DNA from 2 places in the Sinomonas terrae genome. Region 1 is predicted to be linked to the other one. Evidence: riboswitches for the same ligand, from Rfam matches in the RefSeq annotation. Region 1 holds a riboswitch; the other holds the start of a gene.
What was found. Region 1 has a riboswitch for S-adenosylmethionine ahead of L0M17_RS18525 (flavin reductase family protein). Riboswitches for the same ligand answer to the same signal wherever they lie in the genome.
Positions count from the first base shown of each region.

Region 2: another riboswitch for S-adenosylmethionine. It lies ahead of L0M17_RS00190 (MFS transporter); the one in region 1 lies ahead of L0M17_RS18525 (flavin reductase family protein).

Region 1 is NZ_JAKZBV010000001.1:4,001,243-4,007,937, reverse strand. Features, by position in the region: gene acs (acetate--CoA ligase) at 104-2,068, opposite strand; SAM riboswitch class IV at 2,214-2,325, shown strand; gene L0M17_RS18525 (flavin reductase family protein) at 2,364-2,849, shown strand; gene L0M17_RS18520 (oxygenase MpaB family protein) at 2,938-3,852, shown strand; gene L0M17_RS18515 (DUF503 domain-containing protein) at 3,968-4,261, shown strand; gene purL (phosphoribosylformylglycinamidine synthase subunit PurL) at 4,489-6,695, opposite strand, start outside.
Region 2 is NZ_JAKZBV010000001.1:40,333-47,027, reverse strand. Features, by position in the region: gene L0M17_RS00195 (LLM class flavin-dependent oxidoreductase) at 1-1,045, opposite strand, end outside; gene L0M17_RS00190 (MFS transporter) at 1,042-2,364, opposite strand; SAM riboswitch class IV at 2,401-2,515, opposite strand; gene L0M17_RS00185 (sulfatase family protein) at 3,012-4,475, opposite strand; gene L0M17_RS00180 (SDR family oxidoreductase) at 4,472-5,500, opposite strand; gene L0M17_RS00175 (CYTH and CHAD domain-containing protein) at 5,508-6,695, opposite strand, start outside.

The DNA.
Region 1 (6,695 bases):
GGGATCGGCGAGTGGGCACTTCTTACCCCACGAGTGGGCACTTCTTACCCCACGAGCGGCCAGATCCTGTCCCACGAGTGGCCAGATCCTGACCCACGAGTGGTCAGCGCGCCGCGAGGACCTTCTCGATCTCGGCGATGCACGGCTCGTTCTGCAGGCTCGTCGTGTCGCCGAGCGCGCTGCCCTCGAAGAGCTGCGTGAGCAGCCGGCGCATGATCTTCCCGGAGCGCGTCTTGGGGACGTCGGGAACGACGACGACGTCGCGCGGCTTCGCGATCGGCCCGATCTCCTTCGCGACGTGGGCGCGCAATGCATCCGCGACGGAGCCGTTCTCGCTCGTGGCGGCGTCGGCCGTGAGCACGACGAAGGCCGCGATGGCGTGCCCGGTCGTAGCGTCCGCGACAGGGCACACGCCCGCTTCGACGACGGCTGGATGCGAGACGAGCGCCGATTCGATCTCGATGGTCGACATGCGGTGGCCCGAGACGTTGAGCACGTCATCGGTGCGCCCGAGGATCCAGGTGTCGCCGTCGTCGTCGAACTTCGCCCCGTCGCCTGCGAGGAACCAGCCCTGCGCCGCGTACTTGCGCCAGTACGAGTCGAGGCAGCGGCGCGGGTTCCCCCAGACCGTCCGCGCCATCGCGGGTCCGCTCTCGGTGACCACGATGTTGCCCTGGACTCCGGGCGGGACGCGGGCGCCGTCGTCGTCCACGATGTCCGTAGCGAGCCCCGGCAGCGCCCTTGTAGCACACCCGGGCTTGAACGTCGCGTCGGTGGGCCGAGGTGATAGCACGGTTGCGCCAGTCTCGGACTGCCACCACGTGTCGACCATGGGGACGCCGCCGGCAACGTCCCCGCCGGAGTCGCGCCCCAGGTTCGAGCGAAGCCACCGCCACGCCTCCGGGTTCACGGCCTCGCCCACGGTGCCGAGCACCCGAATGGAGGAGAAGTCGTACTCGGCGGGCACGCCGTCCGGGAACCAGCCCATGAGCGAGCGCACCAAGGTCGGCGCCGTGTAGTAGCTCGTAACGCCGTACCGCTGGATGATCTCGAAATGCCGCCCCGGATGCGGAGTGTTGGGCGTGCCCTCGAAGATGACCTGCGTGAAACCGTTCGAGAGCGGGCCGTAGATCTCGTAGGTGTGGGCCGTGACCCAGGCGAGGTCGGCGGTGCACCAGTGGACGTCGGCGGCGCGGAGGGCCGGGTCGGGATTGGAGAACAGGAACTCGTGGCTCCACGACGCCTGCGTAAGGTAGCCGCCGGTCGTGTGGACGAGGCCCTTCGGCTTCCCCGTCGTCCCGGAGGTGTACATGATGAAGAGCGGGGTTTCGGCATCGAACGCCTCGGCCTCGTGCTCCGACGGCTGGGCGTCCACGAGCTCGTGCCACCACACGTCCCGCCCCGGCGTCCATGCGATGTCCGAGCCCGTGCGGCGGATCACGAGGACGTGCTCGATCGCGTTGTCCCTTGCCGCGGCACCCCCGCGGACGGCCGCGTCCGCATTGTCCTTGACGGGCACCGCTTGGCCGCGTCGGAATTGGCCGTCGGTGGTGACGAGCAGCTTCGCCCCCGTGTCCTCGACCCGGAACCGCAGCGCCTCCGCGGAAAAGCCGCCGAACACGAGCGAATGCACCGCGCCGATGCGCGCACAGGCGAGCGTGATCACCACCGTCTCGACGAGCACCGGGAGATAGACCACGACGCGATCCCCCTTCCGCACGCCCAGCGCTTCGAGCGCGTTGGCGGCCTGAGCCACGCGCCGCTCGAGGTCCGCATACGTCACGGTGAGCCGGTCGCCCCGCTCGCCCTCGAAGCACAGCGCGACCTTCTCGCCGCGGCCCGCCGCGACGTGCCGGTCCACGCAGTTCACGGCGGCGTTGAGCTTGCCGCCGTCGAACCACCGGATCTCGGGGGGAGTGCTCGCCCGGAGGTCGGCGGGAGTCCATGAATGCGCGGTGTGCCACGGCTCGGCCCACTCGAGTCGACGCGCGGCGTCCTCCCAGAAGGCGATGCGATCAGGGGTGGCAGCGGTCATGAGGGAACTCCTTGAAGGGTGGGATGCCTCCACTAAACGCCCGCCGCAGTCCAGCCGCCAAAGCCTCGCACGCAACAGAACGTCACGCAAAGTCACGGCTGGACGACCACTAAGTTGTGTGTCCGTGTTACGGACGCGCTTTACTGCCCAAAGAAGCGTTCCGTAGGCTGAATAACAGGATCAAGAGTCCCGGCGGAAAGCTCTGGCTGGCCGGGCGGCAACCCTCTCCCGTAGTGGGGTGCCCCAGATGAGGATCCGGTCGCGGCGAACGTCCGCGGCAAGTACGGCGCCCGGAAGCGGGTGTCCGGCCGATTGCTGGAGGAACGCCATGACCATCACATCCGTGGGCCAGGCCGTCACCGGGGCGGAACTTCGCCGCGCCATGGGGCATTGGGCCACGGGCATCTCGGTCATCACGACCCAGAGCGAAGGCACCTTGGCAGGCCTCGTGAGCAACTCGTTCACGTCGGTCAGCCTCGAGCCCGCCCTCGTCTCATGGGCCGTGGACAAGCGTTCGTCGTCATTCGATGTGTGGAACACGACCGACAACTTCGCCGTGCACATCCTGTCCGAGTCGGACCGCGAGCTCGTGCAGCGATTCGTGGCGAAGGGGACGGAGAAGTTTGCGGGACTGGCCTGGGAGCCGGGCGTGCTGGGCTCGCCCATCGTGGCCGCTGAGGTCCCGCGCATCGAGTGTCGGCTCTGGCAGCGGGTGGACGCGGGGGACCACGTGATCCTGATCGGCGAGGCAGTGAGCGTCTCGGATCCGGAGAGCTTCCGTCCCCTGACCAATCACGTCTACTGGGGCAAATAGCCCCACCGCCCGCAGCCGGGACGAGGGCGCCCTCGTCCCGGCGCGGAACGGCGTTGCCCGCGTGAGCTGCGTGCGCGACGCTTGATAGGTGAGCATTGATGTTCTTTCGCCGCTTCGCCGCCGTCTGAGCTTCACTTTCTCCGGCCAGTCGGAGGGCATCCCGGCGTGGGAGCTCGCGCTTGAGGACGGCGAGGACGCGGGCTACTTCGCGCCCGACTCCGTCACTTGGCGAGTGCACGGCGGCATGACCCCCATAATCGGCGGGATCCGCGCGCTCCTCACCCAGGCCCTGCATCCCGGGGTGCTCGCCGGCGTCGTCGACCATTCGTACTATCAGGACGAGCCGCTCGCGCGGATCGCGCACACCATCCGGTGGGTCTTCACGGTCACCTATGGCGACACGGCCGCGGCGCGCCGCGCCTGTGAGCACGTGCGGCGCCGGCACGAGCCGGTCGTGGGCCGGTACGTCGACGGCCGTGGGACGGAGCGGGACTACTCAGCGAACGATCCCGAGCTCCTCGCCTGGGTGCATCTTGCGTTCACGGACGCGTTCCTCGGAGCGTACGAATACGTCCATGGACCCCTGCCTGCCGGTTTGGCGGATCAGTACGTCCGCGAGTGGGCCGTGGCCGGCGAACTCATGGGAGTCGCGGAGCCGCCGCGGTCCGCGGCCGCCCTGCGTGAACAGTTAGCAGCGTACGACGACGGCGTGCGCCTCACCCACAGCGCGCACCTTGACGAGGTGGTCGGCTTTCTCCGGAACCTGCCGCTTGACCCGCTGCTCGTGGCCGGGTACCGCAGGCTTTTCGCCGCCGCCGTCGACTCTATGCCGGACCGCTCCCTCGAGCTGCTCGGCATGGACCGCTCGTCGCTGCGCCGGAGCCTGCTCCCGCCTCGGCAGGCCGCGCAGGTGACGCTCGGCGTCGTCGGCCTCGCGCTCGGCACCACCGGACCGAGCGAGGCCGCGGCCCGACGCCGTCTGGCCCGCCTCGGCGTCCTCTAACCCCTAGCTGTTTCGGGTACGCCAACTCACCGCCCTGGTTGTTTCGGGTACGCCAACTCACCGCCCTAGCTGTTTCGGGTACGCCAACTCCGCCCCGCAAGGGAAGAATGGCCGCATGTGGATCGCGTGGATCGAGTTCGACATCCTCCTCGGCGACGTGCACTCGCTCAAGGAGAAACGCGCCGTCGTCCGCCCCATCGTCGGCGAGCTCAGGCGGCGGTTCGAGGTCTCGGCCGCCGAGGTGGGCAGTCAGGATCTCCACAGACGGGCCTCGATCGGCGCCGCCCTGGTGTCGGCGGATCGCGCGCACGCTGTCGAGGTGCTCGACGCCGTCGAACGCTTCGTGGCAGGGCGCCCGGAGGTCGACCTCCTGAGCGCCCGCCGGAGGGAACTCCACAGCGAGGACTAAGGCCTCACCACAGGACCCCGTAGCCGAAGAAGAGCAGCACGAACTGGACGCAGCCAAGGACGAATCCGGCGATCGCCCGCCGGTTTGGGCTCCCGAGGGCAAGGCCGAGGATCCCGAGCACCATCGCCGCCGTCGCTCCTACGAGAAAGCCCCGCCTTTCGGACCGCGCCCGCCGCTACAGCGGGGGGAGAAGTCCAGAAGGCGGGGCATTTCAGCCTCGCATGGGTCTAGCCGAAGTACTTCGGCAGCGTTCCCTCGTGGGCCTCGCGGAGCTCAGCGATCGGCAGGTCGAAGAGGCCCTGCACCTCAAGGGAGGTCGCGAGGACGTCGACGACGCCGAGGCGCACCACCGGGAACTGGCGGGCGGCGGCCATGTCGTTGAAGCGCACCTCCTCCGAGCGGGGGACGGCGACGACGGCGCGCGCCTGCGACTCCGAGAACAGCGCGGTGAAGGCATCGATCCCGTCGCGCTCGCAGAGGTCATCGAGCGCCACGCGGGCGCCGACGCCGAAGCGCAGCACCATCTCGGACAGGGCTGCGGCGAGGCCTCCCTCGGAGAGATCGTGCGCGGAGTCGACCATGCCGTCGCGCGAGGCGTTGATGAGGATCGCCCCGAGCGTCTTCTCCGCTTCAAGATCGAGCTTCGGCGGGAGTCCGCCGAGGTGCCCGCGCAGGTTCGCGAACTCGGAGCCGTCGAGCTCGTCGCGCGTCGTCCCGAGGAGGTAGATCGCCTGACCGTCCGCGTTCTGCTGCCAGCCCGACGGCGTGCGGCGGGCGACGTCGTCGAACTTGCCCAGGACGCCGACCACCGGGGTGGGGTGGATCGCCGTCGTGCCCGTCTGGTTGTAGAGCGAGACGTTGCCGCCGGTGACAGGAATGCCGAGGGTTTGGCAGGCGTCGGCGAGGCCGCGCACAGCCTCGGCGAACTGCCACATGACCTCGGGGTCCTCGGGCGAGCCGAAGTTGAGGCAGTCGGTGACGGCCATGGGGACGGCGCCGGAGGTCGCGACGTTCCGGTACGACTCCGCAAGCGCGAGCTGCGCGCCGGTGTACGGATCGAGGTAGGCGTAGCGGCCGTTGGCGTCGGTCGAGATGGCGACGCCGAGCCCGGACTCCTCGTCGACGCGGATCACGCCGGCGTCGTCGGGGGAGGCGAGCGTCGTGTTGCCGCCCACGTAGCTGTCGTACTGCTTCGTGACCCAGGACTTGTCGCACATGTTCGGCGACGCCATGAGCTCGAGGATCGCGGCCTTGAGGTCATCACCGGAGGCGGGAAGCGACTTCGCGGCCTCCGACGCCCGGAACCCGTCCTTCTGGACGCCGTCGAGCCATTCTGGCCGATTGAACGGCCGGTTGTAGACCGGACCCTCGTGCGCAACGGTGCGGGGATCGACGTCGACAATCGTCTCGCCGTCCCACGTGATGACGAGACGGCCCGAGTCGGTGACCTCGCCGAGCCACGAGAACTCGACGTTCCACTTCTCCATGACCTTTTCGAACTCGGCCACGTTCTCCGGCGTCACGACCGCCATCATGCGTTCCTGCGACTCCGACATGAGGATCTCGCCCGGGGTCAGGGTGGGGTCGCGAAGGAGGACGTTCGTCAGCTCCACGCGCATGCCGCCGTCGCCGTTCGAGGCGAGCTCCGACGTCGCACATGAAATGCCGGCCGCGCCGAGGTCCTGGATGCCCTCGACGAGCGAGTGCTTGAAGAGCTCGAGGCAGCACTCGATGAGCACCTTCTCGGCGAACGGGTCGCCGACCTGGACGGCGGGGCGCTTCGACGGCTTCGTGTCGTCGAAGGATTCGGACGCCAGGACCGAGGCGCCGCCAATACCGTCGCCACCCGTGCGGGCGCCGAACAGCACGACGCGGTTACCCACGCCCGAGGCGTTCGCGAGGCGCAGGTCCTCGTGACGGAGGACGCCGACGGCGAGCGCGTTCACGAGCGGGTTCGCCTGGTACACCGAGTCGAAAACGACCTCGCCGCCAATGTTCGGCAGGCCGAGCGAGTTGCCGTAGCCGCCGATGCCCGAGACGATGCCGTGCACGAGGCGCGGCGTGTCCGGGTGATCGATCGCACCGAAACGCAGCGGGTCCATGACCGCCACGGGGCGCGCGCCCATCGAGATGATGTCGCGGACAATGCCGCCGATGCCCGTGGCCGCACCCTGGTATGGCTCGACGAACGACGGGTGGTTGTGGGACTCGACCTTGAACGTCACGGCCCAGCCGTCACCGAGGTTGGTCACACCGGCGTTCTCGCCGATGCCGACCATCATGTCCTTCTTCATCTCGTCGGTGAGCTTCTCGCCGAACTGGCGGAGGTGCACCTTCGAGGACTTGTAGGAGCAGTGCTCGCTCCACATGACCGAGTACATCGCGAGCTCGGCGGCGGTGGGGCGGCGGCCGAGGAGCTTGACGATCTCCTCGA
Region 2 (6,695 bases), 4.0 Mb from region 1:
GATCGAGGGTGGTGAACTGGGCGAGCGCGGACTGGTTGCCGTCGCTCGTGATGTATTCGAGCGGAGCGTCCTGGTCGAGACCCGAGAGGTCGATGCCGGTCCAGCCCGCGAACAGCGCAAGGGCGGCGTCGGTGTCCACGTAGGACTCGTATTCGGCGAGCTTGGCCGCGGCGGCCTCATCCGTCTCGGCGACGATGACCGTTGCAAGGTTGAAGACCTTGACCGAGTCGGCGGCCCGGCCCACGGCCGAAAGCTCAGCGCACAGCCCCTCGATGAACTTCCGTGCCTGGGCCGGCGTCGAGCTCGAGAAGAAGACCGCCTCCGCGTGCTTCGCCGCGAACGCCTTGCCCCGGGACGAAGCGCCCGCTTGGAACAGCAACGGCGTCCTCTGCGGGGAGGGCCCGACGAGTGCGGGCCCGGGGACGCTGTAGCCCGCGCCGGAGTGCCCGATCCCGCGTACGCGAGCCGGGTCGACGAAAACGTTCGATTCGACGTCGGCCCGCACCGCGTCGTCGTCGGCCGATGCCTCCCACAGCTTGTAGACGACGTCCATGAATTCCTCGGCGCGGTCGTAGCGCTCGTCATGCGGGAGCTGGCGGCCGAGCCCGAGGTTGCGCGCCGCTGACTCCTGGTAGGAGGTCACGATGTTCCAGCCGATGCGGCCTTGCGTGAGGTGATCGAGCGTGCCGAACTTGCGGGCGAGGAGATACGGCTGCTCGTACGTGACCGAGGCCGTCACACCGAAGCCGAGCCGCTCCGTTGCGGCGGCGAGCGCCGAGACGATGAGCAGGGGGTCCAGGGTCGGATACTGCACTCCGCCGCGCACGGCCTCGTCGGCGCTGCCGCCATAGACGTCGTACTGGCCGAGCACGTCGGCGAAGAAGATGCCATGGAACCCACCGGCCTCGAGGGTGCGAGCGAGGTCCGTCCAGTAGCCGAGTTCGGCGAACCGGCTGGCCTGCGAGTCGGGATGGCGCCAGAGCCCGGGCGACTGGTGCACCGGCACGAGCATCTCGAAGGCGTTGAGGAGCAGGGGCTTGGTCACTGGAGTTCCTTTCGAGCGGTCCGAACCGGGTCCTTGGCAGCGAGCGCGGCAACGGTCGAGAGCGCCGCGAGCAGGACGAAGAAGCCGCAGATGAGCCACGGCTGGCCGCCTCCGGCCTCGAGCAGCGCCGCCGCGACGAACGGCGTGATCCCGCCCGAGAGGACCGTGCCGGCCTGATAGCCGAAGGAGACGCCGCTGTAGCGGAGATCGACCGGGAACTGCTCGGCGAACCACGCCGCCTGCGGTCCGTAGATTGCGTCATGCAGCACGTTCATGGGCAGCAGCAGCACGATGGGGAGGAGTGCGAGGGAGCCGTGGTCGAGGAACCAGAAGAACGGCCAGATGAAGACGGCGATACTGATCGCGCTCGCCACAGCCATGCCGCGCCGGCCGATGCGGTCGGAGAGCCACCCCCAGAACGGTCCAGAGATGAGGCCGACCGCGGAGACGATGAGCACGGCCGTCAGGGCCTCGCCGGTGTCGCCGCGCCGGGTCTTGAGGTAGCCCAGCATGTAGACGGTGAGGAGGCTGTAGAGCGCGGGCTGGACGAGGCGCAGGCCGATCGTCACGAAAATGCCACGCGGATGCTCGCGCAGAGCCCGCCGGACCGGGTGTTCCGCGACGCGCTCCTTCTCGCGGAGCTCGGTGAACTCCTCCGCGTCCTTGACGCCGAGACGGATCCACAGCCCGATCGCCACCAGCACGCCGGAGAGCAGGAACGGGATGCGCCAGCCGAACGCCTGGAACTGCTCGGACGTCAGCACGCCTTGGATGACGGCGAAGGTCGCCGTCGCGAGCAGCATCCCTGCCGCCGAACCCACTTGGGTGAACGATCCGAAGAGGCCGCGCCGGGCCGGCGGCGCGTGCTCGACCGAGAGGAGGGCGGAGCCACCCCACTCAGCTCCCGCGGAGAGGCCTTGGATGAGGCGGAGCGTGACGAGACCGACCACGGCGAGCAGGCCGATGGCCGAGTAGTTCGGCAGGAGGCCGATGAAGAACGACGACGCGCCCATGATGAGGAGCGACCACACGAGCAGCGCCTTCCGCCCGATGCGGTCGCCGAGGTGGCCGGAGATGACGCCGCCGAGCGGCCGGGCGATGAAGCCGACGGCGTAGGTCGCGAACGAGGCAAGGATGCCGACGACGGGTGACACGCCCGGGAAGAACTGCTTTCCGAAGACGAGTGCGGACGCCGTGCCGTAGAGGTAGAAGTCGTACCACTCGATCGTGGTCCCGACGAATGCGGAGGAGAGGACGCGCCGCTTGGCGCGCAGGGTCTCGCCGAGCTGGACGGTCCCGCTCTGGAGCAGAGTAGCCATGGTGGTCTTTCTCGGTCGCGGCACCGCGGCTCGCAGGCGCCATACTTACGACGCCGGAACCCGGCATCGTCGAATCCTCACCTGGAGCACCCCACTACAGCAGGAGGGTTGCCGTCCGATCAGCCAGGGCTTGTCACCGGAACTCTTGATTCTGGATGCCAGTTTTCTAGAAACCGGTTAACCGCGGCAACTGCCATGTAACGGCGCTTCACACTCGCCCCCACCCCCTCCCGTTTCGGGTACAGAAACCACCCCTCTTTTGCCGTTTCGGGTACAGATATCCCCCTCGTTTGGTCCTTTCGGGAGCGCCAACTCCCCTCATTTGGCCTTTCGGGAACAGCTAATCCTTCTCACGCCCCTTTCGGTTGCGCCTACCTGAAATCGAGGGGACCGACGACGACGGGTGGCGAGCTTCGTCGTCGTCCTCGCCCTTCGAGATGGGGAGTTGGCGTACCCGAAACGACCACGGGCGGGAGTTGGCGTACCGAAACGACCAGGGGCGGGAGTTGGCGTACCCGAAACGACCACGGGCGCGAGTTGGCGTACCCGAAACGACCACGGGCGCGAGTTGGCGTACCCGAAACGACCAGGGGCGGGAGTTGGCGTACCCGAAACGGATAGAGCGGGGGCGGGGGTGGGGTGAGCTTTTACGCGCCGCCCCACTTTGGGTTGGGTGTCTCCGGCCCCTCATATGGCCTATCCCCGTAGAACTCCTGCAGTCGGTCGAGCTCATCCCGGAGCTCCGCGAGCACCGACGCGTTGCTCGGGTCCGCGATCACGTTGACGAGCTCGTGAGGGTCGGCCTCGAGGTCGAAGAGCTCCCACTCGCTCGGCTCCCGCTCGAGCGAGGCGCCCGGCACGCCCAAGCCGTCACAGTAGTAGTGGATCAGCTTGTGCGTGCGCGTTCGGACGCCGTAGTGCGCGGGGACGTGATGGCTCGGGTCGCGATGCTCCCAGTAGCGGTAGTACATGGACTCCGGCCAGTCCGGCACGTGCTCGCCTCGCAGGAGCGGGCGGAACGAGCGCCCCTGCGCAGTGGGCAGGGCAGAGCCGGGATCGAGGCCGCAGAAGTCGAGGAACGTCGCGGCGAAGTCGGCGTTCGTGATGATCGCGTCGCACCTGCTCCCCGCCGGAATCTCGGCAGGCCACCGCATGAGCAGAGGCATCTGGAGGGACTGCTCGAACATGAGTCGCTTGTCGAACCAGCCGTGGTCGCCCAGGAAAAAGCCCTGATCCGAGCAGTACACCACGATCGTGTCCTCGGCGAGCCCCTGTGCGTCGAGGTATTCGAGCAGGCGGCCGACGCCGTCGTCGAGCGCCTGGACGCACTGGAGGTAGTCCCGCATGTACCGCTGGTACTTCCACCGCGCCCGCTCCCCGCTGTGCTCCGGTCCCTCTAACTCCGGCGGCGTCGGCTCCTTGACGTCCTCCTCGGTGAGATCGTCGGCGATGCTCATCCGCACAGACCGAACGCATTCCGCCAAGGTCGCGTGGTCGTCGTCGAACGTCTCCGGCTCGGGTATCGAGCCGACCGGGAACAGGTCACGGTGCCGCTCGTCCGGGATCCAGGGCCGGTGGGGCGCCTTGTGGTGCACCATGAGCGCGAAGGGGCGCCCCGGATCACGGTTGATGAGCCAGTCGAGCGCGAGGTCCGTCACGAGATCGGTCGCGTACCCGGTGAACCGCCGTTCGCCGTCGGGCCCGATCATGACGGGGTCGAGGTACTCCCCCTGGCCGGGGAAGACGAGCCAGTCGTCGAAACCCCGTGGCCGAGCGCCGGAGGACTCCCCGAGATGCCACTTGCCATAGAGCGCCGTCGCATACCCGGAATCGTGGAGGACGTCGACGAACGTGGGCACTCGGTAATCGAATTCCGCGAAGATCCCAGGCACCCCATTGATGTGGCTGTACGTCCCCGTGAGGATCGTGGCGCGCGAGGGACTGCAGATCGCATTCGTGCAGTAGACCGAGCCGAGGAGCGCGCCCTCCCTGCCGATCCGATCGATGGCCGGCGTCGTGTTGACCCTGCTCCCGTAGGCGGAGATGGCATGCGGAGCATGGTCGTCGGAGAGGATGAAGAGCAGGTTCGGGCGGTCCACGGATTCGCTCATCGCGTGCGGACGATTCCCTGCCGCAGGAGGCTCTCCGCGCACGCGACGGCCGCCTCCTCGTTCGAGCGCGGTTCCCAGCCGAGCACACGGCGCGCCTTCTCATTGCTCGCAGCCCGAACCACGTTGAGCTGCGCTGAAATCTCCCGAACGGGAGGCACGACGACGGCGAGCGCCTTGAACACCCAGGCCGGCGCCGTGCGGGTGGTCACCTTCGAGGCCGCCGGACCGAGGGCCTCCCGCAACGTGAGCGCGATCTCGTGGAAGGAGATCGGCTCACCCGCGACGGCGAGGAAGCGCTGGCCGGCAGCTTCGGGATCCGTCATCGCCCGAAGGTGGAGGTCGGCGACGTCGCGTACGTCGACGATGTTCAGCCACATGGGCGGAGCGGCGGGGAGCTGGCCGCTCAGGAGAGTCGAGATGATCCGGATGGAGCTCGATAGGTGGGGGCCGAGGACGGGCCCAAGGATCCCGACCGGGTTCACGACGGCGAGTTCGATCCCGCCCTCGCGTTCGACGAAGTCCCACGCGGCCCGCTCGGCGATCGTCTTCGACTTGACGTACGGGCTGATCCCGCGAGCGCTCGGGTCCGTCCAGTCGTTCTCGTCAAAGACGTGCTGCCTGTCGAGGTGCCCGTAGCCCACCGCGGCGAACGACGACGTGAGCACGACGCGCTGCACACCGGCGTCGCGCGCGGCCCGCAGAACCCGTCCCGCGCCGTCGCGCGCAGGTCCGATCAGCTCGTTCTCGTCCCTCGGCTGCCTGCTCGGGAAGGGAGAGGCGACGTGGAGCACATAGTCAGCCCCCCGTGCGGCCTCGCCCCAGCCGCCGCCAGCCCTGAGGTCCGCCGTGAGATATGCGACCCGCTCCTGGTGGGGCGCTCCCGCGTTTGCGAGCATCCTTTCGACGATGGGCCGGCGGTCCGGCGAGCGCAGCGTCGTCCGCACGGTGTGGCCCGCGGTGAGGAGCTGCACTATGGCGTGGGCGGCCACGAAGCCGGAGCCGCCCGTTACGAGCACTGTCGCCACGGTCAGGTCACCCCTTCCCGCCGCCGAGCTTGGCCGGGAGCTTTCGACGGATGCGGTCGTAGCGGGCCTCGGCCTCGTCGGCGAGCTGGAGCTCCCTCGCGTGGAGCCGACCGTACGTGAAGGCGTTCTCAGCCCGCCCGTACGCCTCGACCCCGAGCCTGCGGACCAGCTCCGCGGTAACGATCGAATCCTGATGCTCGCCGAGCGCCTTCTGGACCTTCCGTGCGCGGCGGCCCAGTCGCGCTGCCTTCTTCGCACCGAATGGTGCGGCTGCCTCAGCGGAGTACCGGAGGCGTTTGGCGGCCTTCCGCACGTCGTGGAGCGCGATGTCGTGCTTCTCCGTGCCCTCGGCGCCCTTTGCTTCTTCCACCGCGGCGCGGAGGCGCTTCGCATCGCGACGCACGACGCCGGAGACGGTCGCCTTGGTCTCCCACTTTCCGTCGGCCTCCCTGACCGTAGCGGCGAGGTCCGTGATGCCGTCGAGGAGCCGGAAGTACCGCTCCGAGCCGAGAGCATCCCTGAGCTCTCGCGACGCCTCGGCGTGCTCAGCGCCCAGCGACTCGTCGAAGGACCGCCTTACCGGACCGAACACCAGCTCGGACCGTTCGCTCCCCACCCGCCCCCGCAGGCGTTCGCGCATGATCTCGGCGTCGCGCACCCTCCCGAGGACCCGACCGAACCACTGGAGCTCGTCGCGCATCGCCCGCCTCGAGTCAGGGTCCAGGTCTTTCCGAAACGCGGAGAGGCACGAGCGCAGCCGGCGCGTCGCGATGCGGAGATTGTGGACGGAGTCGGGGGCTGCGAGGCGCACCTCGGGATCGAGCCGTTCCCACTTCTCCAGCTGCTCCGCGACATAGTCCGCGAACGCCCGCTGAACCTTTCCCGGCCTGCGCTGTTCAGGCTCCGCCTCTCGGCCGCGTGGCGGGACCGAGGCGGCGAGCGTCAGAAGCGAACTGCTCCGGCTGCCAGGTTCCGCCCCCGATTCGGCGAAGGCGGTGCACAGCTCCTTCGCGAGCCGCTTGTTGCCCGGCTCGCGCACCTCGTAGTCCCACAGCCGCCAAGCCCGTGGAGCACCGTCCGCGATGAGCGGCTCCGCGCGGTGGTGCTCGTCGGCCGCCTCCGCCAACTCGCCGCCGTCGTCCGCAAGAAGCAGGGCGACCCGCCGGACGATCGTCACGTCCGCGCTCCGCACGAG